Regions from separate parts of the Lautropia mirabilis genome, predicted to be linked through region 2. Evidence: predicted binding sites of a transcription regulator. Region 2 holds the regulator's gene; the other holds the start of a gene.
The links. The regulator FNR, encoded in region 2, switches genes on or off when oxygen is low (the NO sensors DNR and NnrR bind a similar motif). The targets are predictions, from matches to a motif close to TTGATNNNNATCAA.
Positions count from the first base shown of each region.

Region 1: a site for FNR is predicted at 2,760-2,773, ahead of ubiM (5-demethoxyubiquinol-8 5-hydroxylase UbiM). Genes of this name have one in related genera too.

Region 1 covers NZ_LR134378.1:241,620-257,607, reverse strand. Annotated here, with positions in the region: gene feoB (ferrous iron transporter B) at 1-1,076, shown strand, start outside; gene EL249_RS01070 (FeoB-associated Cys-rich membrane protein) at 1,076-1,225, shown strand; gene ubiM (5-demethoxyubiquinol-8 5-hydroxylase UbiM) at 1,484-2,701, opposite strand; gene EL249_RS01060 (helix-turn-helix transcriptional regulator) at 3,018-4,130, opposite strand; gene EL249_RS13295 (molybdopterin dinucleotide binding domain-containing protein) at 4,394-5,374, opposite strand; gene EL249_RS13290 (molybdopterin-dependent oxidoreductase) at 5,387-7,129, opposite strand; gene EL249_RS01050 (RpnC/YadD family protein) at 7,503-8,408, opposite strand; gene EL249_RS01045 (pilin) at 8,897-9,412, shown strand; gene EL249_RS01040 (ComF family protein) at 9,746-10,441, shown strand; gene EL249_RS01035 (DNA-processing protein DprA) at 10,530-11,795, opposite strand; gene EL249_RS01030 (DUF262 domain-containing protein) at 12,549-14,252, opposite strand; gene EL249_RS01025 (hypothetical protein) at 14,710-15,444, opposite strand; gene EL249_RS01020 (hypothetical protein) at 15,747-15,988, shown strand, end outside.
Region 2 covers NZ_LR134378.1:2,890,457-2,906,444, forward strand. Annotated here, with positions in the region: gene pyk (pyruvate kinase) at 1-265, opposite strand, end outside; gene EL249_RS11870 (heavy metal translocating P-type ATPase) at 552-2,933, shown strand; partial or broken gene ccoS (cbb3-type cytochrome oxidase assembly protein CcoS) at 2,942-3,076, shown strand; gene ccoN (cytochrome-c oxidase, cbb3-type subunit I) at 3,676-5,154, shown strand; gene ccoO (cytochrome-c oxidase, cbb3-type subunit II) at 5,253-5,867, shown strand; gene EL249_RS11890 (cbb3-type cytochrome oxidase subunit 3) at 5,881-6,036, shown strand; gene ccoP (cytochrome-c oxidase, cbb3-type subunit III) at 6,029-6,934, shown strand; gene ccoG (cytochrome c oxidase accessory protein CcoG) at 7,056-8,453, shown strand; gene EL249_RS11905 (FixH family protein) at 8,662-9,270, shown strand; gene EL249_RS11910 (sulfite exporter TauE/SafE family protein) at 9,267-10,109, shown strand; gene fnr (fumarate/nitrate reduction transcriptional regulator Fnr) at 10,113-10,925, opposite strand; gene hemN (oxygen-independent coproporphyrinogen III oxidase) at 11,208-12,740, shown strand; gene EL249_RS11925 (TonB-dependent receptor) at 13,157-15,250, shown strand; gene EL249_RS11930 (restriction endonuclease) at 15,537-15,988, shown strand, end outside.

The DNA of each region.
Region 1 (15,988 bases), 520 kb from region 2:
CCACGCTGCCACAGGGGCTGCTGTCTGACCTGCTGGTCAACGGCGTGATTGCCGGTACCGGCAGTGTGCTGGTGTTCCTGCCGCAGATCACCATTCTCTTTGCCTTCATCCTGCTGCTCGAAGACTCGGGCTACCTGCCGCGAGCGGCCTTTCTGCTCGACAACCTGCTGTCGCGCACCGGCCTTTCGGGAAGGGCCTTCATCCCGCTGCTCTCCAGCTTTGCCTGCGCCGTGCCGGCCGTCATGTCCGCCCGCACCATCCAGGATCCGCGCGAGCGGCTGGTCACCATTGCCATTGCGCCGATGCTCACCTGCTCGGCCCGTCTGCCCATCTATGCACTGATCATCGCGGCCGTCATCCCCAACCAGACGGTGTGGGGCGTGTTCAACCTGCAGGGGCTCACGCTGTTTGCGCTGTATCTGGCCGGCATCCTGTCGGCGGCGATCACCGCCTGGGTGCTCAAATGGATGGCACGCAGCAAGGGCAACGTGCAGCAGTTCCCGCTGCTGATGGAGCTGCCCACCTTCCGCATGCCCAATTTCAAACACATCATCACCAGCCTGTGGGACCGTGTGAAGGCATTTCTGGTGCGGGCCGGTACGGTGATCTTCTCGGTAAGCGTGGTGCTGTGGGCGCTGACCAGCTTCCCGTCCGCCCCCGAGGGCGCCACCGGTGCGGCCATCGACTACAGTCTGGCCGGCATGCTGGGCCACCTGATCCAGCCGATCTTTGCCCCGCTGGGCTTTACCTGGCAGATGTGCATAGCCATGGTGCCGGGCATTGCCGCCCGTGAGGTGGTGGTGGCCGCGCTGGGTACTGTGTATGCGGTGGGCGCCGGTTCGGAAGACGCCGTGCACAACGCGCTCATTCCCATCGTGCACGACAGCTGGGGTCTGCCCACGGCCTTTGCCTTCCTGGCCTGGTACGTGTACGCGCCGATGTGTGCCTCCACGCTCGCCGTGATCCGGCGTGAAACCAAATCGGCAAAAACCACCTTCCTGATCACCTTCGGCCTGCTGGCACTTGCCTATGTCATGGCCATGATCGTCTACCAGATCACGTCGAGGATATTCTGATGATCGAGAATCTCATCGTGGCCGTCATCGTCATCGCGGCCTTTGCCTACGTCCTGCGCAAATTCATCTTCAAAAAGAAATCCGCCGCTGGCGGTGACTGCGGCACCTGTGACAAGTGCAGCGGTGGCTCGGGGGGCGGGTGTCACTGATCGTGCAGGACAGCGCCCGGGCACATACGGACGCGTTCGTGTATGCGGACGGGTTTGTGTGTCAGGGCGTACGTCCGCAGTGCCTGTTACCTGAGCATACCGGCCGTTTGATGGTGGTGTCGTGCCCCTCCTGACGTGCCGCTTCTGCATCGGGCCATGGACAACAAAAAACCCGCCTTTGTAAGGGCGGGTTTTTTGTTGAAGGGGGCACTGGTGCGCCGCGGCTGGCGGCGTGCCGCCGGTGCTGCGGTATTCCTGTCAGAGCGACCCCGTCAGCGAAGCCGCCACCAGCTTGCGGAACGGCGTGAAGCGCTGACCCAGGTGCAGCGCGGCATTGCGCAGCAGCTTGGCGGGCGCCGCCTCGGTGGTGTAGAGCGTGGCAATGAGCTTCGTGACCTCATACAGCGGCCGCGTGGCCAGCATGTGCCGCCGCTCGTAGCGGGCAAGCAGGTCGGGGCTGCCGATGTCCTTGCCGGAGGCGTGAGCCGTGCGCAGCTCTTCGGCCAGCGTGTCGATGCTGAGCAGGCCGAAGTTGAAGCCATGCGCCGTGACGGGGTGCATGCCCACCGCCGCATCGCCCACGCAGGCGAAGCGACGCGACACCAGCCGGTGCGGCATCACGCCCACCAGCGGATAGCTGTGGCGCGTGCTGGTGAGCTTCATGCGGCCCAGCCGGCCATGGTAGCGACGTGACATCTCCTCGCCGAAGGCAGCCTCGTCCATGGTCAGCAGCGGCTCGATGCGCTGGTGCGGCAGCGTGAGCACCGTGGAGGCGCGGTGCTCGCCCGTCACCGGGTCGTCGTTCATGGGCAGCAGTGCCAGCGTCTGGCCATAGTCGAACCATTCCCAGGCCACGTGGTTGTGCGGCACCTCGTGTGTCATCTGGCATACCAGCATGGTGCGGCCGAAGTCGTGCATGCTGGCCCCCACGCCCATGGCGCGGCGCGTGGGCGAGAAGCGGCTGTCGGCTGCCACCAGCAGGCGCGCGCGGTGCGTGGTGCCATCAGCCAGCAGCACCTCGGTCATCTCGCCTTCGCCCTGTGCCAGCACGCGCGTGATGGGCTGGCCCGTCATCAGCGTGATGCGGCCGTGCTCCTCGGCGGCGGCCTTCACTTCGGCATAGGCCGCGCGGCGGATGTGATGGTTGGACACCAGCCAGCCCAGCTCGCTGCGGTTGGTCAGCGTGTGGCCAATGAGCATGGCAAAGGGGGAGGAACCGTTGAACACCCGCGCATCGCGCAGCGGCGAGAAGGCCGCGCCGTCCACGTCCTGGATGCGTTTCCATAAGCCCAGCTCGCGCATGAGGGAGGCCGAGCGCTGCGTGAGTGCGATCTCGCGGCCATCGAAGGCTGCCTCGCGCAGCGCCTCTTCCGGCTGCTGCTCCACCAGACCGATGGTGAGGCTCGTATCCGCCAGGGCCCGTGCCAGACAAAGACCGGCCGGACCGGCACCGCTGATGAGGAGATCGAATTCCATGGACAGGCTCCTGAAAAAACGGGACAGGCCAGTTTAATCGACCCGCGCGATTCCTGTCTTGATGGTCATCATCAGGCGCATGGGGATGCGTCCGCCATGCCTGGGTTGCTCAGGGAGCCGCCTGAGCGGGGCATTTTCTGGTCAGCGTGTTTCCTGGATATGGCTTCTTGAGCAGTGAGTGTCCTGCTCGGGGCGTGATGGCGTTACGGCAAGCGCTGATTTTTTATTTATATATTAGTAAATCGCATGACGCTGGCAGCCTCTCCGGGGATGCGACGGCCGCGGGGACTTGTTCAGAGGATCCCTAGGGCCAGCCTCACGACCGGTTCCGCCCGCGCACCTGCGAGGGCAGATGGCCATGCACCGCCCGGAAAGCCTGCGAGAAATGCCCCAGGCTTCTGTAGCCCACGTAATGGGCAATCTCCTTCACCGAATGGCGGCCTTCCTCCAGCAAGGCCAGCGCCACCTTCATTCGCTGAAGGCGCACAAAGGTGGCCACACCCATGCCCAGACGCTCCCGGAAACCCTGCTTCAGATAGCATTCGTTGGTGCCTACCCGCCAGGCCAGTTTGCTGATGGACAGTTCGGTACCGTATTCCGCCTGGATGATGTCGATGGCGTCATCCACCGCGCGTCGCCATTGTCCCTGCCGGCGCTTCAAGGGCTGGGGCGGCAGACCCAGCCATTGGCCCAGCAGCATCAGCACCAGCCCCTCCACCTGAAGCTGCTGCGCCAGCGGCACGGCCATCAGCATGCCGGGCGTGGACAGCAGCGCGTGCAGCTGCTGCATCGGCTGCAGCATGGCGTCGGGCAGACTGCTGATGCGGATGGCCCCCGTGCCCCGGGGGCGTGGCTGCAGACATTGCTCCAGCAGCCGGCGGGCATCGTCGGCCAGGACATCATCGGCCAGCCAGCGCTCCAGCACCGGCGCCTGCATCGACACATGGCAATACGACCACGGCCCGGCGTGGATCGTGCTGTGCTGCCATTCCATCATGCCGGTCTGGAACCACAGCTCCTGAACCCCCGGGTGATGATGCTCATGCCCGCGCAGGTCCGTCCAGCTCATGCCACCACTCATCTTCAGCGTGAGGGCCACATGCGGGGCGTAGTGATGTTCCTCATAGCGTGACCGGTAGGGCAGGGCCAGCGATCCCGTGGCATCGGCGGCCAGAATGCCGCTCTCGAATACCTGAACCCCGATGTGCCCCTGCAGCCAGGGCGTCTGCGTGCCCACGCTGGCACGCCCCGCATGGCCCTCCACCGCCATCACCGGCTCCACCCCCTCGCGGAACCACCACAATAGGTGCTGCAGATAGTGCGTCAGCAGTGGGCCGCTGGAAAACGCCTCATCCTGGGGGATGAGGCCTTCCGGGCCGGGCGGGGCGCCCATGCCATCGTGCCCCATGCCGGTTACTTGTGATGACATGATGCGGTCTCTTTGTCCGATACGCCGGGATTCTGCCAGCCGATCCGGTTACGGGTGTGTGCCATTGTCGCGCAGACCGTAAGTTCGCCGGGTTGTTCTCGTTGGCAAGCTACTGTTATTGTCAGGTGGGTCATGCTCTTTGGGGCCTTCAGACGCACAAAGGCCGCCGGGGACATTCATCCCAGGCGGCCTGTTTCCTGACGGATCAGCAGGAAGGATCACGAAGCGCCGACCCCTGGAGGAGGGGCCGGGACTTCATGGCGTCACTCCGGCTTGGCGTTCTGCATCAGGAACTCACGCACGAGTTTCTTCTCTTCCTCGTTCAGCCCCGCGCGGGGGAACATGCTCTGCGTGATGCCTTGCCACTGGCGCGGCGTGAACTGTGCCGGATCGCGCGGGCCGTGGCAGACCGTGCAGCGCTGGTAGAAGATTTTCTCGCCTGGCGACATCGATGCCAAGGCTTTCTCGCGCAGTGCCGCTGCACGTTCCAGGCCGAACACGTCTTCGTCGATCTTCAGGTCGGTCTTCTGGATGATCTGCGGTGCCTGGTAGGCCTTGCTGCCACCCGGATCGGCGTCGGTGCACTTGCGCAGGCTGGCCAGGCAGGTGTTTGCCGTGGTGGCCTGCGTGAGCCCGCTGGCTGGCCGGCTGGACGTGATGAAGTTCACCAGACCGTTGTTGCAGCGGCCCTTGCTGTCCAGTTGCGGCCAGGCGCCCTCATAGATGCTGACAACCCCGGGCATGATGCGGTCGGACACCCGGGCGCCTACCACCAGCGCGCCCCGCTCGTTGTACAGCTCCACCAGATCGCCATCGCGGATGCCGCGCTTTTTGGCGTCCTGCGTGTTGATGAGCAACGGCTCGCGGGTCTGCACCGCATAGGTCTTGCGCAGCGGCTCGGCGTTGGCCATCTGCGAGTGCAGTCGCATGTACGGGTGCGGGCTGACCACGTGCACCTGCCCCTCCTTCGCGTTGCCCAGGTACTCGCCCGGCTCCAGCCACTTGGGCATCGGCGGGCAGTCCGGCAGATTCATCTTCTCGATGGTGGCCGAATACATCTCGATGCGGCCCGAGGGCGTGTGCAGCGGATTCTTCACCGGATCGGCGCGGAAGTCCCCGTGCCGCACCCAGCTGTGGGCCGCTTCCGGCGTGGGAAGCGTGACCACGCCTTTCTCCCAGAATTCCTCGAAAGGCATGAGCTTCGCGGCCGAACTGTTCTCATAGGCAGCCTGGACATAATCCATCGGCTCCAGCCCTTAGGTGAAGCCCAGCTCCACACCGCACAGCTCGGCCAGCCGCCGGAAGATCTCGAAATCGTCCAGTGCATCACCCTGCGGAGCGATGACCTGCTTCATCGCGTAGAACTTGTTGATGTTGTAGGTGCCGCCCGAGGAAATGTCGTTGCGCTCCACCGTCGTGGTGGCAGGCAGCACGATGTCGGCCCAGCGCGTGGAAGCCGTCCACCAGCAGTCCTGCACCACCACCGTGTCCACCTTCTGCAGCGCACGGATCAGCTCGTTCAGGTCCTGCTGGTGCGACATGAAGTTGTTGCCGGCGTTGTAGATCAGCTTCACCAGCGGATAGGTGTAGCGGCTGCCGTTGTGGGTGAACTCCTTGCCGGGGTTGTTCAGCATCTCGGAAATGCGCGAGGCCGGGCAGATCTTCTTGACCGCATTGCGGCCCTGCGAAAGCCCCGTGGGCGGTGTGGCGCCCGACTGCGGCGTGCCGCCGCCACCATAGTGCCAGGAAAAGCCCACACCCTGGCCCGGCAGGCCAATGTTGCCCAGCATGCAGGCAAAGTTCACGATGGCCCAATACGGCATCTCGCCATGGTGCGCGCGCTGGATGGCCCAGGAGCCCGCAAGCTGCGTACGCTTCGAGGCAAAGAGATCCGCCAGCTGCCGGATGCGCGCGGCCGGAATGCCCGTGATGCGGCTGGCCCATTCCGGCGTCTTGGCCGGCGTGCCGTCTGCGTCCTTGCCTTCCAGATAGGCGCGGAAACGGTCGAAGCCCACCGTGTACTGCTGCACGAAATCACGGTTCCAGCGATTCGTCACCAGCAGATGATGGCTCATGGCCAGGAAGAGTGCCGTGTCCGTGTTCGGAATGATCGGCACCCATTCCGCGTCCATCACCTCATCGGTCGTGGTGCGTTGCGGATTGATGGAAATGCACTTCACGCCGGCCTTGCGGATGGCCTCCCAGTTCGGGAACATCTCGTGATCGGCCACCGTGTATTCGATGCGGTTGTTCTTGTTCGGATCGCTGCCGATGAACACCAGCACCTCGGTGTGCTTGGCCACCTGTTCCCAGCTGGTCTGGGCCGAATACACCTCCAGGTCACCCAGCACCAGCGGCATGATGATTTGGCCTGCACCTGCCGAGTAGTCACCCGACGTCATGGATGAGCCGCCCAGCAGGTTGAAGAAACGCCCCTGCAGCACGTTGGGCCGGAAAATGCCCGCGTGCGACCAGCCGCCATACGAAGAGCTGAAGCAGCCCTCGTTGCCGTGCTTCTCGATCGTGTCCAGAATGGCCTTGGCCGTGAGGCCCAGTGCCACATCCCAGCTCACCTGCACGAACGGTTCCTTGCCTCGCAGCTCCGGCTTCGTCTTGCCCGTGCGAAAACCTTCCAGATACGACTTGCGCACCATGGGGCCCGCAACGCGCGTCTTGTCATACGTGCGGGCAATGACCCCTTCCGTCAGCATCGGGGTAGGGCGCTTGTCCGAGACCTGCGGCACCACCTTTTCCAGCCGGCCGTTCTTCACCGTGCCAATGAACGGGCCATAGTGCGTGGCGTGCGCCACCTCCCCGGTGAAAGTGGCCGAGCCAGGTGCACTTGATGCTGCCTTGGCAGCCGCTTCTGCGCCGGCGGCTCCTTCGGCGGCTTCGGCCGCCATGACATCCTTCAGCGCGCCCGGCAGCAGGCTGCCTGCAGCCAGCCCCGCAGCGCCCGTTGCGCCCGTCTTCAACCATTGCCGTCTTGTGGTGCTCATGGTGCTTGTCCTAATTGTTATGAAAGAGGGAGAGCAGTGCTCACCATAACAAAAGAGCAGGACCGGCAGGAGGTCGTAAAGCAGTGAATCATCTGCAAAAACGCATGGCTCTTGACAAGAATCAACGAAATCAAGGAGGGCGTTGTATAATCGAAAGCTCCGTCTGCAGACGGATTTAAAGGCGCGATTCGTTATTTATTTTGGGTATAGCGCCAGCGGTTGCAGGATGATTCCTGTTCGGGGTTGATAATTAATTTTTGGCTTGGCTTGGCTTGGCTTGGCTTGGCTTGGCTTGGCTTGCGGCAGGGGCAGGGGCAGGGGCAGGGGCTTGAGGGGCTACCCTGATACGGCCGGATTGCTGGCCGATGTTCTCTTACTGAATCCGGAAGACTTCTTCCAGCGTCTGGGCGGTGAGCACGTTCCGTGTCCAGCGCTTCAGGGTTTCGTCGTCGGCGGCGTGCATGAGGGCCTGGGTGGTCGCGTCCATGGGCCCGAAGCGCATCGATACCAGGTCGGCCAATGTTTCCAGGCGCCCTTCCAGCCTGCCTTCCAGCAGGCCTTCCTGCCGACCTTCGTTCTTGACCCGCTCTGTCCATTGCATCATCTGGGCGTCCTCCGCTTTGTAAAGTTCTCTATACCGCTGTTTCTCAGTATCGTCAAGTGTGCAGTAGTTGTCGATAAAGTTCATGTATTTCAAGTGCTTAGATGGATTGCTTTCCAGTGTCATCAACCCGCGGATGGAGTGGCCGTAGGCGTGTATGCGTTGGCTGGGGCTGTACTGCATGTTCACGAGATTCAGCCGAGCCACCAGGTTGTCGCTGTCCAGGTGTTCGTGTAGCGGGATCTCGGGCAGAACGCAGGCGATGTATCGGAAGTCCAGGTAGCTGCCCTGTTCACTGCCCAGATGCAGGTCGCGCGGAATGTCTGTGCTGCCGCGCAGGAAGATGACCACCGGAACCACGCGCTCCGTCTTTGAGAATTCAGCCAGCGTGAGACAGTAGATGGCCAGTCGATGGATGGAGAAGAGGCCGGGTTTCGTTTCCTCTTCGACGATGAAGAGCAGGGCCTCACGCTGGCCGTTGGGCCATTCCACCAGAAGCGGAACATCCATCTCGAAGAAACGATCGCCCAGTCGGTCCTTGGGTAGCTCTTGCCGGATGTAGGTGATCTTCACGTCGGGCGGCAGGCTGGCAGCCTCGGTGGGGGCGAAGAAAGCCAGCGCCTGACGGGGGTAATCGATGATCAGATTCTTGAAGTTCTGATCGTGGGATGTGGACATGAGATGAGCTCTGAAGCAGGTGCTTTCATGCAAAGCCGCAGGGAAGAAGGGCTGTGAGCTGATGCCCCATGGCATCAAGCCGTGGCTTAAGGGCACAATCGCAGAATACTGATTTTTTATACAGTTATCAAGAGGGAACAGTAGCTATCTTGGAATGTGTCCAATGCAGCGACATGCTGTGGACGTTCAGATCTGCCCACCTCTAACCTGCCCCTCTGCGTCACCCCCTGACGCAATACGTCACCCCACGGCACCTGTGGCTGCCCAACAACGACCGACCACGACAGGCCGGACGGCAAGCTGCGTCCGCTGACCGTGGACTCCGTCACGGGCCGGAACAGGGTCCGCCACTTGTCGGGCCAGAGATGCCGTTGCCATGCGCTGGCACGGCACTCGCTACAGGGTGGGTGTCGAAGTGAAAAGCGACCGGGCCAGCCACCAGGCGAAACCCGAACACATCCTCACCTCATTGGACAAGGAGTCCAAACATGATGCTGAAACAGGTTCAAAAAGGTTTCACCCTGATCGAGCTGATGATCGTCGTGGCGATCATCGGTATTCTGGCCGCCGTGGCCATCCCGGCTTACCAGGACTACACGATCCGCGCTCGCGTGTCGGAAGGCCTGTCGCTGGCTGCTGCTGCCAAGCTGAACGTGGCAGAGCTTGCTGCTGGTGGTCAGAATGATGCCGTGACGACCGGGTATGGCACGGGCTATAACCCGCCCAGCAAGTCCACCAACGTTGATCAGGTGACGATTACGCCGGCTACCGGCGAAATCTCGATCACGTATCGTACTCGTGTCGCCGCCAAGACCGAGAACCTTCTGGTTCTGACTCCGTTTGCTGGTGCGAATGGTCTGCCGGACGGTACTAAAGCATTCAGCCCGGTTCAGGATGCCATCCAATGGCGTTGCCGTGCTAACGGTGTAGCGTCTCCTGTTACGATTACCGGAGCCCTGTCTCCGACGCTGCCGACGCGCTTTGCCCCTGCCGAGTGCCGCTAATCAGACAGTAGTCTGATTGAGATCCGGGTTGTGGTATGACTCGGATGGGCTGAAAAAGAACGAACACCCGCTGGCGTGAGTTGGCGGGTGTTTCTACAAGCAGGGTCAGAAGTTGCAGAATATCCCGATGTCTGCCTTTGAATACAGGGCTGACCGGGAAAAACAGGAATGCCAAGATGTACTTCGAAAAAGGGGCAGCTTCCTGTAGATGAATCTGAATCTTGTGTGATGACGTGGTGGCATAAGCGCCAGTCATCATGTTGCCGACCAGGGAGACGGTGGCTCATCCATGCAATGAGCTTTGAAAGGCAATCATCACAAGGGAAGGTCATCATGAAGACCGAAGTCAGAAAGATTGTTGGTGGGCAATGGGATGATGGTTACGCCATGGATCAATATAGCCAGGTGCTCTGGAGACCAGGCGTCAATAGCGCAAAGAAGTTCTGGGGGAAAACGCGCACACAGGCTGGTGATCTCATCTATCGACTGAAGTACAGTCACGAAAGAGAGGCAGCTATGCCCATTGCGGAGCAGTTGGCAGGTTCAATTCTGTCCAGGTTTGGTGGCAGTACGCCTTACGTTGTGCCAATGCCTCCCTCCATGGCGCGAGACTGGCAGCCAGTAACGGAGATCTCTCGCCATCTGGCCAAGGTAAAGGGCTTCAAGTTGCTGCAGGGATTTCTGGGGAAGAGATGTGATGGCAATCAAATAAAGAACATCGACACCAAGAAGGCGAAACTTGACTTCCTTCGTGACTCATTCTGGGTCGACGAGTCACGTATTCCGCGAGGCAGGCATGACGTGATCCTTGTCGACGACGTGTGCCGTAGCCGTGCCACGCTGGAGGTGGCATGCGAATGGCTGCGCAGCAGTCGATATGTCGGACGGATCTTCGTTGCCGTGGTGGCTACATGTGGATTTGTCGATGATCGTCCGGATTGGAGTTCCATTCCCGAGAGTTTCGATCTGGTCAGATCAGACCGACATGCTGCCGACCTTGAGTTTTCTCTGAGATCGCAGGGCGCGTGAACGTGCCGACAACGTAGAATCGGAAAACCTCGTCATGGGGTCCTTCAGGGGCTGCGAAGGACTCCATGGCTAAATAGAATAGACTTAATTACTTGAGAACGTAGGCGGTCGGGTTTTTTCGCTTCTCTATCAAACCTTCGTCCGAGAGACGTTGTAGCCAAGATCTAGCCTGGGCTTTTGAAACATTTAGTGCGGAGGCAACCTCTGTATCCTTCATCGGTGATTTCAGTATTGACTGAAGCACTCCCCGGACCGTAGTGAACAATGTGTCTGCTGGTGTCGGGGGATTTGTTGCGATCTGGTGGCTTGCGTCAGATTCTGCCTCCGTGTGGGAGAGCTGAGTCGACGCAGCCTCTGCCATTTCTTCAGAAAAAAGCGGAAGACTTGCTTGTTGAGAAACTCGCAGACAGGACGGAGCTGTCGCGAGAATGGCGTTAAACGCGTCAGTGTCTTGCGGATTTGGCCATGGGAGCGCTCCCTTGTTTCGCAATGTATCAAGCCCAGTTGAAGTGCTCCCTGTGGATCGAACGTATATGGGAACAAACTTGAGTTTCTCCAGTTGTTCGATGGCGCCAGCCCAGGTTCCGCCTTTCTTTAGATCGGAGCTGACAACCAGGGCTGCGTCTGATAGTGCATAGATCAGCTTGTTACGCTGCATGGCGTTGCCGATATTGAACCCCGCATTGGGATCGTAGGGGGAGATCAGAACTAGATTCCCTTCACGAAGCATGTTGTGGCTATCGCAATCTACTACCTTTCTTTCCAGGCTGTCCGCGAGTACTCCAATGACCTTTCCCCCTGCATTGATTGCACCAAGCATGGCTGATTTGTCAATACCCCTGGCTCCGCCTGATACGAGCGTCTTTCTCGCGTTAGCTGCCAAGCGGCCAACCTTGGTCGCGTACTCTGTCAATTCGTCGTCCGCATGACGAGAGCCAACTACTGCGAGCCCCCCGGAGTCCAGTAAGGGTATGTCTCCACAGCCATAGATGATTGCTGGTGCGTCCTCTCGCAGTCGCTTCTTCAGTCGACGGGGATACGCTCCGTCTGCGCGACTGATTACCCAGATGTCGTGAGCTTGCCACCGTTCGATAGCCTGATTCAGAAGAGAGGTGCGTCCCAGAAGGCTTTTCAATCGTGCTTCCTCGATGACAGATCCGCAGGCCTGTATGAGATTGTCCGCAATGGGCGCCATTAGATCCGCTGGCTCGTGTTGGATCTCTATCAGACGGCGGGCAAGGCGTTTGTACTCACGAGGAGCCAGTAGATCCGGGGATGTCGTACTACGCCCGACGATGAGCGGGGCTGTCAATAGCAGAATTGCTCGGGTGTTGGCAGAGAGGGAGTGGAGCATTCGTCAGGTCCTGTTCAGGAGAGCGTCATGGAGGAGTCCTAAGCACTTCTACCCTTGCTAAGCGGTCATACGGCTTCGATCAGTGTACAGCGTTAACCTTATTATCGACCGGGTTAGTTGGGGCGCATGTGGTGTTGGGGCGTGAGAACTGGCAATTTGCTGGTGCTATGCGCCTGAAGAGTACCGTTTCCCATTGCTCTATGCTCTGATCTTTTCTAGGTGTCATGATGACATCCTGGACGGAATGATCATAGTGGCAGATAAGCTATTCGCTGAGTATGAAGTAGACATGAGTGACGTGGTCTAGGCCAAGGGTCATGAAGTGGGTGATACGGAGACATCCATCCCAGCATCATCATGGAGAAGTCCTAAACCAGATCGTCAGAAAAGCTGATGTCTTTGTTCCTTGATTGAAGGGATAGCCTTCCGGTAATAGTCTACTTCTGATAAGGTCATGGCGTATATTTATTTACTTTATCATCCGGGCTTGTGGAGTGTCTAATTAGATAGAGTCTTTCCTGGTCCGTGTTGAATGAGGGTTTGTCGATTCTAGATGTTTTTGGGTCAACGTGGTTTGCGATTTGTGTTTGCTGCTTGCGCAATGACCTAGTTTAGGGTGGCATTTTATGAACTGGATCTTGGCTCTATTGTATTCGTTGGTTGTTCTGTGCTGGCACTGATCTGGTTGACGACAACCCCTTACGTGAGGGGTTGTCATTAATGAGATTTGTGCTTTCCAGGTTGGGTTTTTAATCAGAGAATTGTCAATTCCCAGTGGGCCTTGAATGCATCAAGTAGGCGTTTCTGTCGCCTTTCAAGAACTTTTGGTGTCCAGATTCGGGAGCGTCCGACTTCTTGGGTCAGTACAAACGGGGTTGCGCCGCCCTTGCCTTGGAGGTAGATCTTTTTCTTCTTTGAGAAATCGAAGTTTCCTGCTGCAGGGTTCTTTCTTGTGTGAAGCGGGACGAGATTGGCCAGTCGATGCGTCCAGTACTCGCGCTCACTTTCGCTTGGGAAGTACTTGTCCCAGTCACTCCCTTTTCCGGGGTTTTGGGGCAAGACATGTTCCAGAGTAAGGTGGTTAAAGACGAGTTTCTTGCTGCCGTCGCTGACCAGTGATTCTAGCCGTAGCATGATGCTCATTCTATCTGGAGCTAATTTTCGATAGATGTCTCCGTTCAGATGGTCAATGAAGTCCCGCTTTTGTGCGTTATCCAGACTAAGTGTGGATAGCTTGTCGGGGTCTCCATCAAAGCCTTTTGCTTCGATCTCCTTGCTGAGGGCGGCGAAGCTTTCTATGCGTTCATAGATGTTGACTCGGGTGACAATCATGAAATAGGTGAGTCGCTCCACAAGAAGAAGGAATCTTTCAAGAAACTCAGCGTTTTGTTCAAAGGTCTTGAAGTACAGCAAGGTTGGTGGAACCCAGTCCTTGAAGTTTGCGCGATTTAGGTAGCTCAGGTACTCGTTGATCTTGTCGGCATTTCTTTTTGATTCAAATTCTGAGCTGCGAACAAATTCCCATATCCTTGCATAAGGTATGATGACGTTGTCTATAAGCTCCTGTGGGTTATTGCTTTCCGTGACGTGTTCTAGGAATTCCTTGATCAGGGTTTGCTTTTGCTTTCTTTTTGCGTAGATGCTTCGGATGTGACTGAAGAGTTCTCCGAATGCCTCTCGTCCAAGTGCCAGTTCTATTCCGCTCCATTTCTTGGCGTACTCTCTTCTCAGTGCCTCATTCTTTGTCTTTCGAATTTGGCCAAGAATGTTGGCTTTCAGGATGTCAATGGGTGCAAGGTCAAGGCCTCGATTGTTTAGTACCGAGAAGATTCGATAAGCGGAGTCAAGATCTGGCGTGGAAATAACAACCAATGAGCAATGGTTTGCGATGAATCGCCATAGTTCATTGCGCTCTTGGTCGGGCAGGGCGAAGATCTTTTCTCGCAGAAGAGCGGCATTTTCTCGGTAGCGAAGTCGGCTGTCTCGGAGGATGTCACTGGTTTGTATGAGTTTTGTTATGCCGCCAGGCTCCTGAATGTAGGTTCTGAAGAAGTCGGCGTCTTCCTCGCGTGCAGTGAGGCGATATTGGTTCTTCTCTCCAAGGCTTATTTTCCCTTTTTTGTACAGAAATTCGGTTATATCGTCCGTTGCGTCCGGCATGGCATCACGGAGAACGGCAAGCATGATGGTCAATGTGGATAGTCGCTGTTGGCCGTCCACAACAGATGATTTTGGATCTCTGTCGTTCTTGATTAGAACAATGCTGCCAAGGAAGTACTGTATTGCTGCGTTTGATGAACGGGAATCCACCATCGCGGCGTAGAGATCATCGAAGAGCTCTGTGGTTTGGTCGGTGGTCCATGCATATGGACGTTGATACTCCGGGATCTCAAACTGGTAGTTCCCTTCAAATATTTCCCGAATTAATTTGTCTTGGGCTTCAAGAGTCTTTGGCATTTTATATCCTTTGAGATGGGAGTGTCGGGACTTGACGAACCATGTTGGGCAGGGCGCCTGGGTCTTGGGCCAAACGCTGTTAGAGCTCATGTTGACGTTGTTTAACCTATCACGCATAGACCGTGTATAGCATCTTTGATGACAGACGGTCGAACTGTGGTTATGAAAGGCATGCTAGGCCGCCGCGATAGCTCACTGGCCTTTCCAGGTAGTAGAGCTTTTCATGAGGCTTAGATCTTGGGGCTCGTGCATGTATGAAGACAAAACGTCAGGTCACCCGGGGGGGGATCATCAAGCTTTTTGTAATAGCAAAGTGGTAATAACAAGAGTCTTCTTGGTCTTTGATTTCGGTGTATATATTTTGCTTTTTGGAGGGTAAGAATCTTATGTCTCCGAGTGTCTCGCGCTCATGGTGTATCCATGCACTCATCGTCGGTGGCGAAGTTAACCGAACTAATCACAACCAAGGATCATAAGGCCTGTTGAAAAAGATCCGCAGCACCGTCTCGACCAGGACGCTGAGTGCTGCTAAGGGCAACATGATGATGGCGATCAGGTAGAGTAGCGGCTGAATGCATAGCGCGATAAAGAACATGCCCCCGATGCCGATCAGGGACAGGCCGGCGGTCAGGATCATTTCTGTTGTGCCTATATCGCGGATATGGCTTATTGCATGAAGCGTGTATCCCCATATGCCCAGGGCAAGAAGGGCGACCCATAGCTGGGTGTGATCCCCGATCCGTTCATCAAAGAACCGTCCGGGACTCATGCCAAGCCGTTTTTCAACCGGGGACTGGAGGGGCTGATGGCTGTGGCTTTCCTGCGGGGTCCGGCGGATCTGCGCACTGGGGGGATGGATGCGGACCAGCACGAAGTTCAGTGTGGTCTTCAGTGCTGTGGCGAGGTTCTGGTTACGAGATCCGCCCAGAGTGCAGATGTAGAGGAGCAGGATGAAGCGACCCAGGACGTTCATGGACGGGTTCAATTCATCGTTCTTGATGGGTAGAGCGGTGGTGGCGCCAATGAGGAAAATGCCCAAGGCAGCGACAGCGCCCAGGATGATGCCGATGAGGTGGGTGTGAAGGGCGGGTTCGTCTGCGTCTGCTCTTCGGTTGACGATGATGTTCCACACGCAGACCCATGCCACCAGGGTGTAGAGCAGTACCAGGATGGAAGCTACGGGCAGGTTCATGGCAGCGTGATTGCCGGGGCGGCGGATTAGCCCCTTGGGAAGAGGCTTGGGAAGAGGCTTTGGTGCTGGACGGATCGGGCCTTGGGGGCGATGCTGTCATGCCGCTGGTTGCGGGTGTGCAGGCATGCGGCTAGCCGGGCGAGCTCTGCCGATCACCGGCTGCTCTACACACGCCGGGTAGGGCGCTGTTCTTGTCGCAGGTCCGGGTCCATGTTCCTTCTGTCGGCAGTCATGCACAACCTGGACCCATTGTTTCAGAATGCTTCGCCATAGAGGCTGGCCTGACATGGAGGAGCGATCTCATGGCTGTTGCACTCGAATGCATCAATTTCATTGTTCCGTTCAGCGTGATCCGAAAGAAGTATCCGGGCGGGCTGGTGCAGTGCCTGCTGGATCACCGGGGCGCCGTGGGCAGTGGCCCCATCTGGTTTGACGAACATCTGTTTCGGGATGGGGCGATGAATGATCTGGACATCATGCTCATCCTGTCACGGTGGGAGCGGTATGGTGTTCAGCCCGTGGTGAAACGCCGGGGGAAGAAGGT
Region 2 (15,988 bases):
CGCCCGGATTCAGGTTGATCTTGCCCTCGGCAAACTTGCCGATGCGGATCTTCGGGCCCTGCAGGTCAGCCAGCACGCCGACGTCGGTGCCCAGACCCACCGCCACCTCGCGGACCAGCCGGACCGTTTCGGTATGCTGCTCGGCCGAGCCGTGCGAGAAGTTGACCCGAACGACGTTGACCCCTGCCTTGAACAGTCGGGCCAGCATCTCGGGCGAGTTGGATGCCGGGCCAAGCGTGGCAACGATCTTGGTGGCACGGGGAATGGTGATCATGGCGCAGCTTCCTCCCTAATATGACGGCGTAACGTCCAGATAACCGATGGCCCGATGCCACGGCCGGAGCCGGCATGTCGCTGCACGCAGCAACGTCCGCCGGGCTCCTGGACAACCTTGCGCCCCTCAATTCTGAACCAGAAACCATTATGCTGCAGAATTTCACACTATCGTCCTGTTGATTCGTCCGGCATCGCCCCCATCTCTTTCCAGCGGGCCGCCACCTTTGTCGGATATCCCCCACACCCCATAACCGACCAAACACAAAACATTCGCCATGGTGATGGATACCGGCCGCTTCGCCATTCTGGACGACCCCGAAGAGCTGATGGAGTACGCCCGGCCTCTGACCGGCGACCCAACGCGCCAGGAAGCCATCCTGGCCGTGGACGCGGTGCACTGCGCCGCCTGCACCCAGACCATCGCCGCTGCCATCGACGACGAGCACGCCCGCATCGAGGTCAACGTGGTCTCGCGCCGCGCCCGGCTGGAATGGGATCCCGCCCGGCATGCCCTCAGCGCCCTGCTCGCCCGCATGGCCGACATCGGCTACGAGCCGCGCCCCCTGCCGCTGGACATGGTCGAGCGTGCCGATCCGCGCCCCCGCCGCCGGGCGCTCTGGCGCATGCTGGTGGGCATCTTCTGCATGATGCAGGTCATGATGTTCGCCGTCCCCCGCTATATCGGCGGCGATGCCATCCCGCCCGACCTGCAGAAGCTGATGATCTGGGCCGAGGCCATGCTCACCATCCCGGCACTGATCTTTGCAGCCGGCCCCTTCTTCACGGCGGCCTGGCGTGACACCCGGCAGGGCCGCATCGGCATGGACACCCCGGTGGCACTGGGCATCGCCATCACCGTCATCACCAGCGTGGTGGCCTTCTACCAGGGACACGAGGTCTATTTCGATTCGGTGACGATGATCATCGGCCTGCTGCTGGTGGCCCGCTGGCTGGAATCCCGCGCCCGCGAACGCGCCGCAGCCGGCCTGGGCAACAGCCTGGCACGACTTCCCGAAGCCGCCGACCGCCTGCGCGCCGACGGCAGCATCGAGCGCGTCTCGCGTCGCCGCCTGCAGCCCGGCGACCGCATCTCGGTCCCGGCCGGCACCACCTTCGCCGTCGACGGCCGCATTCTGGAAGGCCACAGCGACGTGGACGAATCGCTGCTCACCGGCGAATCCGAGCCCCAGCCGCGCGGTCCCGGCATGCCCGTCGTCTCGGGCAGCCTCAATCTGCGCAACCCGCTGATCGTGGAAGTCACCCACCGTGCCGCCGATTCCCGGCTGGCCGAGCTGAACCGCCTGATCGAGCGCGCCGCCACCAGCCGCCCCACCGTGCTGCGCACCGCCGACCGCTATGCGGGCCCCTTCCTCGTCTGCGTGCTGCTGGTGGCCCTGATCGCCGGCATCGTCTGGTGGTTCATCAACCCGGAACGCGCCCCCTGGATCGCCGCCGCCATCCTCATCGTCACCTGCCCATGCGCACTGGCGCTGGCTGCCCCCTCCGCCCTGCTGGCCACGCTGGGCGGCCTGGCGCGCCGCGGCATCATCATCGACCGCAGTGACACGCTGGAAGCCCTGGCCCGCAGCGACGTGGTGCTGTTCGACAAGACCGGCACCCTCACCACCAGCACCCCGGGCATCGAGCTGGTCGACACCAGCCCCGGCCTTTCCGGGGCTGACGCCCTGGCCCTGGCCGCCGCCATCGAGCGCAGCTCGCTGCACCCGGTGGCCCGCGCCTTTGCCGAAGCGGCGCACGCGGCCGCCTCGTCAGTGACTGCCCCTGGCACCGCCGACACCCCCGCAGCCGCTCCACACCCGCTGGCCGCACGGGCCCAGGTCCGTGAAGTCACCAACCTGCCCGCCGGCGGCCTGCAGGCCCGACTCGACATCGGCAACGCCCCCTGGAGCGCCCGCATCGTCCCCGATCAGGCATTCATCATCCTGCAACTCCAGTCATCGTCACAAGAGCACCAACCTGACGAACCCACGCGCGTTCCCTCGCCAGAACCGGATGCACATGCCGGACAACACGCGGCCGCACCCACTCTCACCCTGGCGGACACCCGCACCACAGACACCGTCGCGACGCCTGCCGCTGCCCTGCACGCCCGCTTCCGCCTGACCGAGACCCTGCGCCCCGGCGCAGCCGAGACACTGGCCCGGCTGCGTGCCGACGGCGTGCAGTGCCGCATCGTCTCGGGGGACCATGCCGATCGCGTGACCCACATCGCACGGCAACTGGACCTGCCTCCCGAGGCGCAGCGCGCCGGCGCCCGCCCCGAGGACAAGCTCGACCTCATGCGCGAATTCCAGCAGCAGGGTCGGCGCGTCACCATGGTGGGCGACGGCGTCAACGACGCCCCGGTGCTCAGCCGCGCCGATGTCTCGGTCTCGCTGGCCAGTGCCGCCCCGCTGGCCCAGCACCATGCCGACATCCTGCTGCTGTCCGAACGCCTGGATGGCCTGCTGGCGGCCCGCGATGCCGCCCGTCGCGCCCTTCGCATCGTCCACCAGAACCTGATCTTCTCCTGCCTCTACAATGTCCTGGCCATCCCGCTGGCCGCCATCGGCCTGGTACCGCCCTGGCTGGCCGGCCTGGGCATGGCCGGCAGCTCACTGGTGGTGGTGCTCAACGCACTGCGCGCCGCCCGCTGATCCTCATCATGGACATTCTCTACACCCTCATTCCCCTGTCCGTCGTCCTGGTGTTCGCCATCCTGGCTGCCCTGGCCTGGGCCGTGCACGCCGGCCAGTTCGAGGACCTGGACACCGAGGCCGAACGGATCCTGCTGGACGACGACCGGCCGTCCGCGGCGCCATCGGCCGAAGCGCCCGCCCCCACCACGGCCATGCCGAAGGCCGCTCCTCAGCCAGCCGCACCGCCTGCCGCCGGGCAGTGACACTCACGTTCAGGACAGGTTTTCCACCCGACCTTTCCGCCCGCCCCCTTCGGCCTCCCCTCCGAGCAGCCCTTCACCCGGTCGCCCTGCCCTACACTGTCGCACGGACAATACGTCTTTCACGTCTTTTCACATCGTGCCCAGCGACGACTTCCAGCCGTCCAGCGGCTTCACGCGCGCGCTGCGCCCTCGGGCGGACCTCACTTGACTTATATCAAGGCGATCTTTCAGATATAAAACATCATAGCCAGCAAGGGATTTTCTGAGCAGTTCGTGCAGGCTCGCGCATTCTTTCGCTAGGAGACATCCGCTCCAGCGTGGAAACGCTCCAGCCGCTGCCCGCATTTCTCCGAATATCACCGACAGGCCCATAGGGTGGCCTGGACAGGCGCCGCTCTCACCTATCGAGGGCAAGCAGTCTGTCCAGGCCTCCTTTTTTCATCGCCGTCCGCAACACTCATCGCGCCTCTGGCGCGTCTTCGCCGGCTTACTACGACATGACTACATCACCCCCCATCGCGTGGAACGACCGCGTCGTCCGCCAGTTTTCCATCATGACCATCGTCTGGGGCGTGGTGGGCATGACGCTGGGCGTCTACATCGCCGCCGAGCTTGCCTTCCCGGCGCTCAACATGGGCATTCCCTGGCTGAGCTTCGGCCGTCTGCGCCCGCTGCATACCAACGCGGTCATCTTCGCCTTCGGGGGCTGCGGCCTCATGGCCACCGCCTACCACACGGTGCAGCGCACCTCACAGGTGCCGCTGTTCGCGCCCAAGCTGGCCGCGTTCTCCTTCTGGGGCTGGCAGGCCGTCATCATCGGCGCCATCATCTCCCTGCCCCTGGGCTACACCCAGTCCAAGGAGTACGCCGAGCTGGAATGGCCCATTGACCTGCTGATCGCTGCCGTCTGGGTGGCCTTCGCCATCGTCTTCTTCGGCACCATCGTCAAGCGCAAGGTCAAGCACATCTACGTGGCCAACTGGTTCTACGGCGGCTTCATCCTGGCCGTGGCGCTGCTGCACATCGTCAACAACATCTCCATTCCGGCCGGCTTCATGAAGTCCTACCCGGTCTATGGCGGCGTGCAGGACGCCATGGTGCAATGGTGGTATGGCCACAATGCGGTGGGCTTCTTCCTCACCGCCGGCTTCCTGGGCATGATGTACTACTTCGTGCCCAAGCAGATCGGTCGCCCCATCTACTCGTACCGTCTGTCCATCGTCCACTTCTGGGCGCTGATCTTCACGTACATGTGGGCCGGTCCGCACCACCTGCACTACACCGCCCTGCCCGACTGGACCCAGTCGCTGGGCATGGTCTTCTCACTCATCCTGTTCGCACCGTCCTGGGGCGGCATGATCAACGGCATCATGACCCTGTCGGGCGCCTGGCACCGTCTGCGTGAAGATCCCATCCTGCGCTTCCTGATCGTGGCCCTGTCCTTCTACGGCATGTCCACCTTCGAAGGCCCGATGATGGCCATCAAGACCGTCAACGCGCTGTCGCACTACACGGACTGGACCATCGGTCACGTTCACTCCGGCGCGCTGGGCTGGGTCGGTCTCATCACCATGGGCAGCCTCTACTACCTGATCCCGCGCCTCTGGGGCCGTGATCGGATGTACAGCACCAACCTGATCGAGCTGCACTTCTGGCTGGCCACCATCGGCATCGCCCTGTATGCCATCGCCCTGTGGGTGGCCGGCGTCACCCAGGGTCTGATGTGGCGCGCCCTGGAGCCGGACGGCACGCTGACCTACACCTTCGCCGAGTCGGTCAAGGCCAGCTTCCCGTACTACGTGGTTCGTCTGATCGGTGGCGTGCTCTACCTCAGCGGCATGATCGTCATGGCCTACAACGTCTGGCGTACCGTGCGTGGCGACACCAAGGCCTCCGCGCTGCCCGCCACGGTCGAGACCAGCACCCCGGTCACCCCCGCTGCTCCCCAACTGAACACCGCCAGCCAGAGCCACTGAACCGGCAGGCGCCCTGCCCCGCAGAACCTTCCGTGTGCCGGTCTCCGGACCGGCACACAGGGCAGCTGCGCGCATAAAGCCTCTTCGAGGAAGCTTCGATGAAACTCTCACACGAACAAATTGAAACCAACCCCTGGCTGATGATCGTCCTGATCGTGCTGGTGGTGTCGGTCGGTGGCCTGGTTCAGATCGTGCCGCTCTTCTTCCAGCGTTCCACCACCGAGCCGCTGCCGGGCATGACCCCGCCCAGCGCGCTGCAGGTGGCCGGCCGCGACATCTTCGTCCGCGAAGGCTGCTACAACTGCCACTCGCAGATGGTCCGTCCGTTCCGCGCCGAAACGCTGCGCTACGGCCCCTACTCGGTGGCTGGCGAGTCCGTCTGGGATCACCCCTTCCAGTGGGGCAGCAAGCGCACCGGTCCGGACCTGGCCCGTGTTGGCGGCCGCTACAGCGACGACTGGCACCGTGCCCACCTGCACAACCCGCGTGACGTGGTGCCCGAGTCCAACATGCCCGCCTACCCCTGGCTGGAAGAGACCCCGGTCGACCAGAGCAGCATCGTCCGTCACATGAAGGCACTGCGCAGCGTCGGCGTGCCCTTCAGCGACGAGTCCATCAACGGTGCTGTCGAGGAGCTCGAGGGCAAGACCGAACAGGACGCCCTGATTGCCTTCCTGCAGGGTCTGGGCCGCGTCCGTCCGCAGAACCAGTAATGGAGGAACGGTCTTGGATTTCAACGTGATCCGGGGTGTCCTCACCCTGGTGTTCCTCATCTTCTTCCTGGGCGTCATCGTCTACGCCTGGTCCAAGAAAAACAAGGCCCGCTTCGATGAAGCGGCCATGCTTCCCCTGAACGAACCCAACGAGAGAAAAAATGGCTGATTTCGTATCCGACTTCTGGTCATACTACGTCATCGTACTGACCATTCTCAGCCTGCTGTTCTGTCTGTTCGTTCTGATCGCAAACAGCCGGAAACCCGCCCCCACGCCGGACAACACCACCGGCCACGTCTGGGACGGCGATATCCGTGAGGCCAACAACCCCCTGCCCCGCTGGTGGATGGGCCTCTACCTGATCTGCACCTTCTTCTCCATCGGCTACCTGATCTACTACCCAGGCATGGGTGACTTCAAGGGTGCTGGTGGCTGGACCTCGATCGGCCAGTACCACGAAGAGCGCGCCCAGGTGGAAGCCACGCTCGGCCCCATCTACGCCAAGTTCGCCGGCCAGTCGCCCGACCAGCTGAAGACGAACCCCGAGGCACTTGCCATCGGCCAGCGGCTCTTCCTGAACAACTGTGCCCAGTGCCACGGTGCCGATGCCCGGGGCAGCCGCCACTTCCCCAACCTGACCGATGGTGACTGGCTGCACGGTGGTGATGCCGAGACGATCGTCGAGACCATCACGGAAGGCCGTCACGGCATCATGCCGCCGCAGGCAGCTGCCTTCGACAGCCCGGCTGACATCGAGAACACCGCGCAGTACGTGCTGTCGCTGTCCGGCTCGGCCACCGACCCCGTCAAGGCCCAGAAAGGCAAGAAAGGCTTCCAGGTCTGCGCTGCCTGCCATGGTCCCGACGGCAAGGGCAATCAGGACGTGGGTGCCCCCAACCTCACCGACCGCATCTGGCTGCACGGCGGCGGTCTGAAGGGTGTCATGCACGCCATCAACAATGGCTTTGACAGCCAGATGCCGGCTCACAAGGACCTGTTCACCAAGGAACAGATCGATGTGCTGGCTGCTTACGTGATGTCGTTGTCCAACCCGAAGAAGAACTGATCCCGTGGAACCCGAAACCCGCGTCATCCAAGTCCATCGCAGCCGCTCGACGACCGGCACAGGCAAAGCCAAGACAGCGGCTGCACAGGCTGCCGCCAACGAGGCTAGCAAGGAAGGAGGACTGTTCTCCAGCTACTCGGCGCGGGTCAAGATCCAGCCCCGCTCGGTGCGTGGTCGCTACGACAATCTCCGGATTGCCGCCGTGATCATCACCCAGCTGGTCTTCTACGGGCTGCCCTGGTTGCAGTGGAACGGCCGTCAGGCCGTCCTCTTCGACCTGGACGCCCGCAAGTTCCACCTCTTCGGGGCCGTGCTCTGGCCGCAGGACTTCGTCTATCTGGCGGGCCTGCTGGTCTTCTGTGCCCTCACCCTCTTCTTCGTCACGGCCGTGGCCGGGCGGGTCTGGTGCGGCTACTCCTGTCCGCAGACGGTCTACACCGAGATCTTCATGTGGATCGAGGCCAAGCTGGAAGGCGACCGCGCCAAGCGTCGCAAGCTTGATGCCGCCCCGATGTCCTGGTACAAGTTCCGCGTGCGCGGCACCAAGCACCTGCTGTGGGTGCTGCTGTCGCTCTTCACCGGCTTCACCCTCATCGGCTACTTCGCCCCCATCCGCGATCTGCCTGCCCAGATCATCGGCATGGAACTGGGTCCGTGGCAGTGGTTCTGGTTCCTCTTCTACGCCTTTGCCCTGTGGGGCAACGCCGGCTTCCTGCGCGAGCAGGTCTGTACCTACATGTGTCCTTACGCCCGTTTCCAGGGCGCGATGTTCGACAAGGACACGATGATCATCACCTACGACAAGGAACGGGGTGACCCGCGCGGCTCGCGCTCCAAGAAGGCCGACCCCAGCGCCCTGGGGCTGGGCAGCTGCATCGACTGCGGCCTGTGCGTCGAGGTCTGCCCCACCGGCATCGACATTCGCGACGGCCTGCAGTACCAGTGCATCAGCTGCGCCGCCTGTGTGGACGTGTGCAACGACGTCATGGACAAGATGTCCTATCCGCGTGGCCTCATCCGCTACACCACCGAGAACGCGCTCGCCAACCACCTCGACACCAAGGCCACTGCCAAGCGGGTGCTGCGCCCGCGCGTGCTTGCCTACGCGGCCCTGCTGCTGGCACTGGCCGGCTTCCTGGTCGGCTCGCTGGCCACCCGCAACCCGCTGCGTGTCGACGTGATCCGCGACCGTGCCTCGCTGGCGCGCTTTGCCGACAACGGTGATATCGAGAACACCTATACCCTGCAGCTGATGAACGCCAGCGAGCGCCCCCTGGTGCTGGAGCTGAGCGCAAGCGGCCTGCCCGGCCTGCGCATCGCCGGCCAGAACCGCATCGAGGTGCCTGCGGCCTCCAACCGCCTGGTGCCCATCGCCCTGCAGCTGCCGGCCGACACCGACCAGCGCCCCGGCTCGCATCCCATCAAGATCGAGGTCACCCCGGTGAACCCGCCGGATCAGACGGATGGCCCCAGCGCTTCGGCACGCCACGAAGACAGCATCTTCATGGTGCCCCGCTGATCTCCGGCTTCACATGGATTCACGGTTGCACCCTGCACCGTGAATCCTGCCGGAATTAATATCCCATCAGGGCGGCCACTTCCCTATCGGCCGCCCTTCACGAGCAGCGGCCCCAGGCGCAGCGCCACCCATCCCAAGTCACGGCCGCGGCAGATCCCCGATTCCTGTACCCCGGGTACGTATCGCCCCCTGCCCCACCTCGATCATCATGAGCAGAACCGAACAGCCCACCACCCTGCCCTCGCAGCCTGCCCGGCCCGTCAAGGCCTTCTCGCAGCCGCTGATGTGGCTGGTGGTCGGCATCCCCGCTGCCACCGTGGTGGCCGGCCTCTTCACCCTCTGGATTGCCATTCACGGCGCCGATACCCCGGTGGGCAGCGACTACGTGAAGCAGGGACTCAGCGTGACACCCGACACCCGCCGCGAGGATCGCGCCCGTGAGCTGGGCGTGGCCGGCACACTGGCCATGCACACCACCCCGGGCAACATGCTGCTGGTTGAGCTGACCCTGGTCCCCAACGGAGCCGACATCAAGCCCACGCGCCTGCGTCTGCTGCACCCCTCCGATCCGAACAACGACCTCGCCATCCACATGCTGCCTGCCGGCGATGGCCACTGGCATGCCCGGCAACCCATCACCTGGGCCCCCGGCACCCGCTGGCATATTGCCCTGGAAGGTGAGGACTGGCGCCTGCCCATTGCCGGTCTTCAGACCCTTGAAAGCCTGCGTGCCCAGCCCTTCGACGCCAACAAGTCCACCGCTCCGGTCCTGCAGGCGCCGCGGACCCTGCCCGCAGATTTCCGGCCGAAGCAATGAACAGCGCCTGGCCCCTGGTCTCGGCCGCCCTGCTGATGGGCGCAGGAGGCAGCCTGCACTGTGTCAGCATGTGTGCCGGCCTGCAGCGCATGACCCTGCGTGGCATCCCGGTCATCACCGTGAAGGGAGGCGCTGCCACGTCCCGGACGTCGGAAGACGCCCCCCACCCGAGTGCGGCCGCCAGCGCCCCGAACGCACTCAAGGCCACGGCGGCCTCCGCCATCACGCCGGACAACGGCAGCACCGCAGCCCCCAGCAGCGCTTCGCTGGCGCGACGCCTTGCCCTCAAGCTGCCCGACGCCCGCTGGTGGCGCTTTCAGGCAGGTCGCGTGCTGGGCTACAGCCTGCTCGGCCTGGCCGCCGGCGCCATCGGCCAGCAGGTCCTGGCCGCCGCCTACTGGCAGCCCATCTTCGAATCAGTCTGGGCCGGCCTGAACGCCCTGCTCGTCCTGCTGGGCCTGAGCCTGCTGGTGCTGGGGCGCGAGCCCCTGTGGCTGAGTGCGCTGGGTAGCCGCCTGGCATCACGCACGCCGCTGGCCCCGGGGCGTCGCACTGAGTGGCTGCGCGGCATGCTGTGGGCGCTGCTGCCCTGTGGGCTGCTGTACACCGCGCTGGGAACCGCCATTCTGGCCGCCACCCCGCTGGGCGCGGCCGCCGTGATGGCTGCCTTTGCGCTGGGCACCAACCTGGGCCTTTTCCTGGTGGAGGCAGGTGCGCGCAACCTGCTGGGCAACCGAGCCCCACAGGTGGCCTATCGGCTCAATGGCATCTTGCTGATCATGCTGTCAGCCGCCGGTCTGGCCGCTGCCCTGGCCGGGCACGCCCATCCGTACTGCTGACGCTTACTGCGAGCTCTGCGACTCCGACCACGGCTGGTGGATGCGCATCAGCGCCACGCGCCGGGCGTTCTCGGGCGACATGTCGGTCGCCAGACCGGACTCGGGCACGCCGGAAAGCACGCGCAGCCGATCATGCGAGATGATCTGCATCTTGCGCTGCTCCACCGAGATGACGCCCTGCTCCTGCAGGCGCGACAGCGTGCGACTGACCGTTTCCAGCTTCAGCCCCAGATAGTTGCCGATTTCCTCGCGGGTCATCCGCAGGATGAACTGGCTGGAAGAAAAGCCGCGCCGCATGAAGCGCCGTGACAGCTCCAGCAGGAAGGCGCCGATGCGCTCCTCGGCCCGCATGGTGCCCAGCAGCATCATCAACCCCTGATCCCGCACGATCTCGCGCGAGATGATGCGATGAAGCCGCTGCTGCAGCGGCGGGAAGCGCCGGCCGATGGATTCCAGCTCCGAGAACGGCACCACGCAGACATCCGCGTCTTCCAGCGCCACCGCGTCGCTGTGGAACGAGCCCCGGCTGATGGCGTCAAAGCCCAGCACGTCGCCCGGCATGGGGAAGCCGATGATCTGCTCGCGCCCGTCGGGCGACAGCACCCGCGACTTGAAGAAACCGGCACGGATGGGATAGATGGCGTCGAAGGGATCGCCCGCCTTGTACAGATAGGAACCGCGCCGCACCCGGCGCCGCGTCTTGACCATGCCCGCAAGCTGCTCCATGTCGGCAGCGCTCAACCCTTCCACCAGGCACAGGTCATGCATGCTGCACGACATGCAGGAAGCATGCCCGGATGCAGCCTGGGCAGGCACCGTGGATTCAGCCGTAGGAACGTTCTTCAAGGGAAGGACCTCTGGTCAGGCAACGAGCGTACACGCTGCGCGCAGCGTGCAGGAAGGAAAAAACAGACAGATAACCGAAAAAAATACTCTCCCGACGCGTCCAGCCCACCCATCGGGCCAGGCCGCGCGGCTATCGTCGGATGACAACACATGAAAGGCGACGACACCACCCCAAGAGCCGCGCCTCAGGGATTATAAGTGTCCGTTGACCAGGATCAAAACCACCAAGTCACGTTCATTCATGCTTTTTGTATGGACAGCATGCCGACACTCGAACTGATTCGCGTTTTCGACCAACCGGGGCCCAGGTACACCTCCTACCCCACGGCGGATCATTTCGCCGAGGCCTTCGACGCCGAGAAACAGGCCTGGTGGCTGGACAACCGCACCCTGCGCCAGCCGGGGCAGCCCGTTACCGTCTACGTCCACATCCCCTTCTGCGAGTCCATCTGCCATTATTGCGCGTGCAACCGCATCGGTACCCGAGACCATGCCAGAGCCGTGGCCTATCTGCAAACCCTGAAACAGGAAATCCGCCTTTATGCGGCGCACCTGCATCGGGATGTCAGGATCTCGCAACTTCACCTGGGCGGTGGCACCCCCACCTTCTTCAGCGACGAAGAGCTGGCTGAACTGCTGAACACGCTCGACGCCGAGATCGGCCTGCAGTCCCAGGCCGAATGCTCCATCGAGATCGACCCCCGCACGGTGGACAACACCCGGCTCACCAACATCCGGCGCATGGGGTTCGACCGCATCAGCCTGGGCGTGCAGGATCTCGATCCCAAGGTCCAGGTCGCCATCCACCGCATCCAGCCTGAAGAGATGCTGGTGGGCCTGATGGAACACGCCCGCACGCTCGACTTCAAGTCCATCAACATCGACCTCGTCTACGGCCTGCCCAAGCAGACGCTGGAGACGCTGGCTCATACCCTGGACCGCATCGCTGCCCTGCGCCCGGGCCGCATGGCCATCTATGGCTACGCCCATCTGCCTGAGCGCTTCAAGGCCCAGCGCCTCATCCATCGCGAAGACCTGCCCGACCAGGCCATGCGCATGGCCATGGTGCAGCTGGCCATCCAGAAGCTCAACCAGGCCGGTTACCGCTACATCGGCATGGACCACTTCGCCCTGCCCGACGACGACCTGGCCGTCGCCCTGGAGCGCGGCACCCTGCGCCGCAACTTCATGGGCTACACCGCCATGCCCGGTGACGACCTCATCGGCCTGGGCGTCTCGGCCATCAGCGCCATCGGCCCCAGCTACTCACAGAACCACCGAGAGCTCAAGCCCTGGCGCCAGGCCATCGAAGCCGGGCGGCTGCCCACCGCCCGCGGCATCGAACTTCGTGGCGACGACACCCTGCAGCGTGCCGTCATCATGGAACTCATGTGCCAGGGCCAGCTCGACTTCCAGTCCATCGGCGACCGCTTCCTCATCGACCCGCAGGAATACTTCCGCCACGAACTCGAGGGGCTGCAGCGCTTCATCGAGGCCGGCCTCGTCCTGCGTGACGAAAGCGGCATCCAGGTCACGCCCGTCGGCCGCTACTTCCTGCGCAGCATCGCCATGGTCTTCGACCGTCACGCCCAGCTGCGCCGCCGCCAGCGTGAACAGCAGCGCCTGCTGGAAGAGACTGGCGCCACCCCGGTGGCCGTCGAGGCACGGCTGGCTGCAGCTGCCGATGCCGGCCGCGCCGGCGCCAACGACGATGACGCCGGCACCCCCGCCCGACGCGTCATCCCGCTGCACGACGAGCGGCCGGGACTCACCCTGGTCAAGTAACCAACCGTCCGCATCCCGGGCGGCAGCAAGGCCGCCCGTCTCCAGTCCCCCTTGACCCAAGGGGGACTGACACTCTGCCGCCCTCTTCCAGGGCCTCCTTTCCCATGGAGGCCTGACATCCTGCCTGGCGTCCCATCTCAGGCGCCCCAATCCCACGCGCACCATCCCACGCGCACCATCCCACGCGCACCATCCCACGCGCTCCATCCCGCACTCGACCATGCCCACAGGCCATGCGCCCGCCGGGCAATGGCCGGACAACGGCTGCGCAATAGCTGTGCAATAGCACCTTGCTCAACCAATACACCCAAATATCGTACTGATCATTACTTTCATTACTATAATTGCCACGCGCAGCGTCATCTGGTCTGCGCTGCACACCTCAGACCCCCATCCCAACCCTATCTTCCCCCATCATGCACAACGCCAAGGCACTTCCCTTCGCGCTTCTTCTGTCGACCCCGCTGGTCGCCCCTGCCCACGCCCAGGAAGCCGACCGCGCCACCCTGCCCGCCGTGAACGTCGTCGGTGCCCAGGATGACGGCTACACCACGCCCGACGCCACCAGCGGCACCAAGACCAACGCCCCGCTGCGCGACGTGCCGCAGACCATCAACGTCGTTCCGGCCCGTGTCCTGGAAGACCAGCACGTCAACTCCATGCAGGACGCCCTGAAGAATGTGCCCGGCGTGTCCTTCTCCCACGGTGACGGCCAGCGTGACCAGGTCTCCATCCGCGGCTTCTCGGCCATTGCCGACCAGTACGTCGATGGCTTCCGCGACGACGCCCTGTACTTCCGCGACCTCTCCAACATCGAGCGCGTCGATGTCATCAAGGGCCCTGCCGCCGTCCTGTACGGCCGTGGCTCCGCCGGCGGCCTCATCAACCGCATCAGCAAGAAACCCGGCAAGGACATCACCGCCGCCAACCTCAGCCTGGGCTCATGGAAGGACCGCCGGCTGGAAGCTGATCTGGGCCGCGCCAATGGCGACCAGAGCCTGTCCTGGCGCCTCACCGGCGCCATCGAGAAGGCCGACAACTACCGTCAGCAGCAGTTCCTCGACCGCAAGGCCATCGCGCCTTCCGCCCAGCTCAAGTTCTCTCCTGACACCCAGGTGCTCCTGCAGGCCGAATACCTGAATGACCGTCGCGTGACCGACTTCGGCATCCCCGCCTACCAGGGCCGTCCCGTGAACGTGGATCCGGGCACCTACTACGGCGCCGCCAACGCCCGCGATGCCGACTACACCCACACCACGGTCCATGCCTATACCGGCGTCGTCACCCATCGCATCAACGACACCCTGTCGCTGCGCAACGCCACCCGCTACTACCACTACGAACTGGACCGCAACAACACCACCACCGCCTCGGTCAACGCCGCGGCCCGCACCGTCAGCCTCGCACACGGCAACATCTTCCGGCGTGAACACGGCTGGAGCAACCAGACCGAACTCACCCAGCAGGCTTACCTGGGCGGCCTGAAGCACGAACTGCTCTATGGTCTGGAACTGGGCCAGCAGAACAAGGATCTGGTCTCCTACGCGCAGCGCAACGTTGGCACCGTGGACCTCTTCAATCCCGTGCTGCCCACCCTGGCACGCCTGGCCAGCGGCAACCCCACCAACGACAACCTCGGCCGCTTCGAGACCATGGGCCTGTACGTGCAGGACATGATCTCCATCGACCAACAGTGGAAAGTGCTGGCCGGCCTGCGCTATGACCACTTCAAGCAGGAAACCGGCGAGCGCAACACCGGCCGCAAGCTGCAGCGCACCGACAACGACATCAGCCCCCGCCTGGGCGCCGTCTACCAGCCTGACGCCACCCAGTCGTACTACCTGTCGTGGAGCCGTTCCTTCCAGCCCTCCGGTGAAGCCTTTGCCCTGAGCAGCGGCAACGCCAACCTGGACCCCGAACAGACCACCAACACCGAGATCGGTGCCAAGTACGACCTGCTCGACGGCCGCCTCAGCACCACCTTCTCGCTGTTCCGCCTGAACCGCACCAACGTCCGCGACACCGATCCCGCCACCAACCAGCTGGCTACCATCGGCACCCGTCGCACCGACGGCTTCGAGTGGAGCCTGAGCGGCGAACTGGCCCCCGGCTTGCGCGCCATCATGGGCTACGCCTTCCTCGACGCCAAGGTCACCCGCTCGCCCTCGCGCAATGACGGCCAGCCCGTGCAGGGCAAGCGCAGCACCCTCACCCCGCGCCACGCCGCCAACTTCTGGATCACCAAGGACCTGAACGGCGGCTTCGGCGTGGGCGCCGGTGCCAACCTGGTGGCCAGCCGCTACGCCAACGCCGGCAACACCGTGCGCCTGCCCGGCTACGTGACGGCCGACGCCGCCGCCTGGTGGCGCCAGGGCCCGTGGGGCGTGCAGCTCAACGTCTACAACATCACCGACGCCCGCTACATCGTCTCCTCGCACGGCGCCAACGGCAACATGAACCTGCCCGGCGCACCGCGCAACGTGATGCTGAAGCTCAGCTATCGCATGTAATGGCGTACAGCCCGAAGGTCCGCATTGGCAGCATCGTGCGGACCTTTGCGGACTGTAGTACTTCGGGGAGGAAAGCCGTATATCACAGGTTCTTTACCATGGCATCCCTCCCTATCCCGCGCCAAAAGCATGAAGTACGTTGACGCAACTTACTTTCCTCGCGGCACAAACAACGAATCCTCTCTCTATCTGCAATAGCCTCTTTACAACAGAAGCCGCCAGAATATTGCAAGGCGATCCTCCATGGCGCAGCATGGCCATACCTATAACGACGTGAATGAAGGACATGGCCATTCCGAAATACGACGATATGTTTGCGCCTCTGCTTTCCCTGATGCGTGACGGCGTACCGCGCACCAAGGCATCCTTGATCCAACCACTGGCCGAGCACTTCCAGCTCACCGATGACGAAGTCCTGGAAACTTATGAGGGAAAGAACACCATCATATTTCCAAGCCATATATCCTGGACATTGAGCTATCTAAAAATGGCGGGACTTCTCGAACACCCTGGCCGAGGTCAGTACGCCATAAGCAAGAACGGCATTGCATTCTCCGAGCGCTCAAACGAAGAAATCAAGGACTACGTAAAGTCTCAAGAGAAGAAGAGAGCGCATGAAAGAAAGCACAACGATCAAACTCATGCGTCCATCCCTGCCAAATCAGAGGGTAAAACACCCATAGATCCCCACAAGCGAGAAGGACAGACACTGAACGATCAGATCAATGATCTATATCT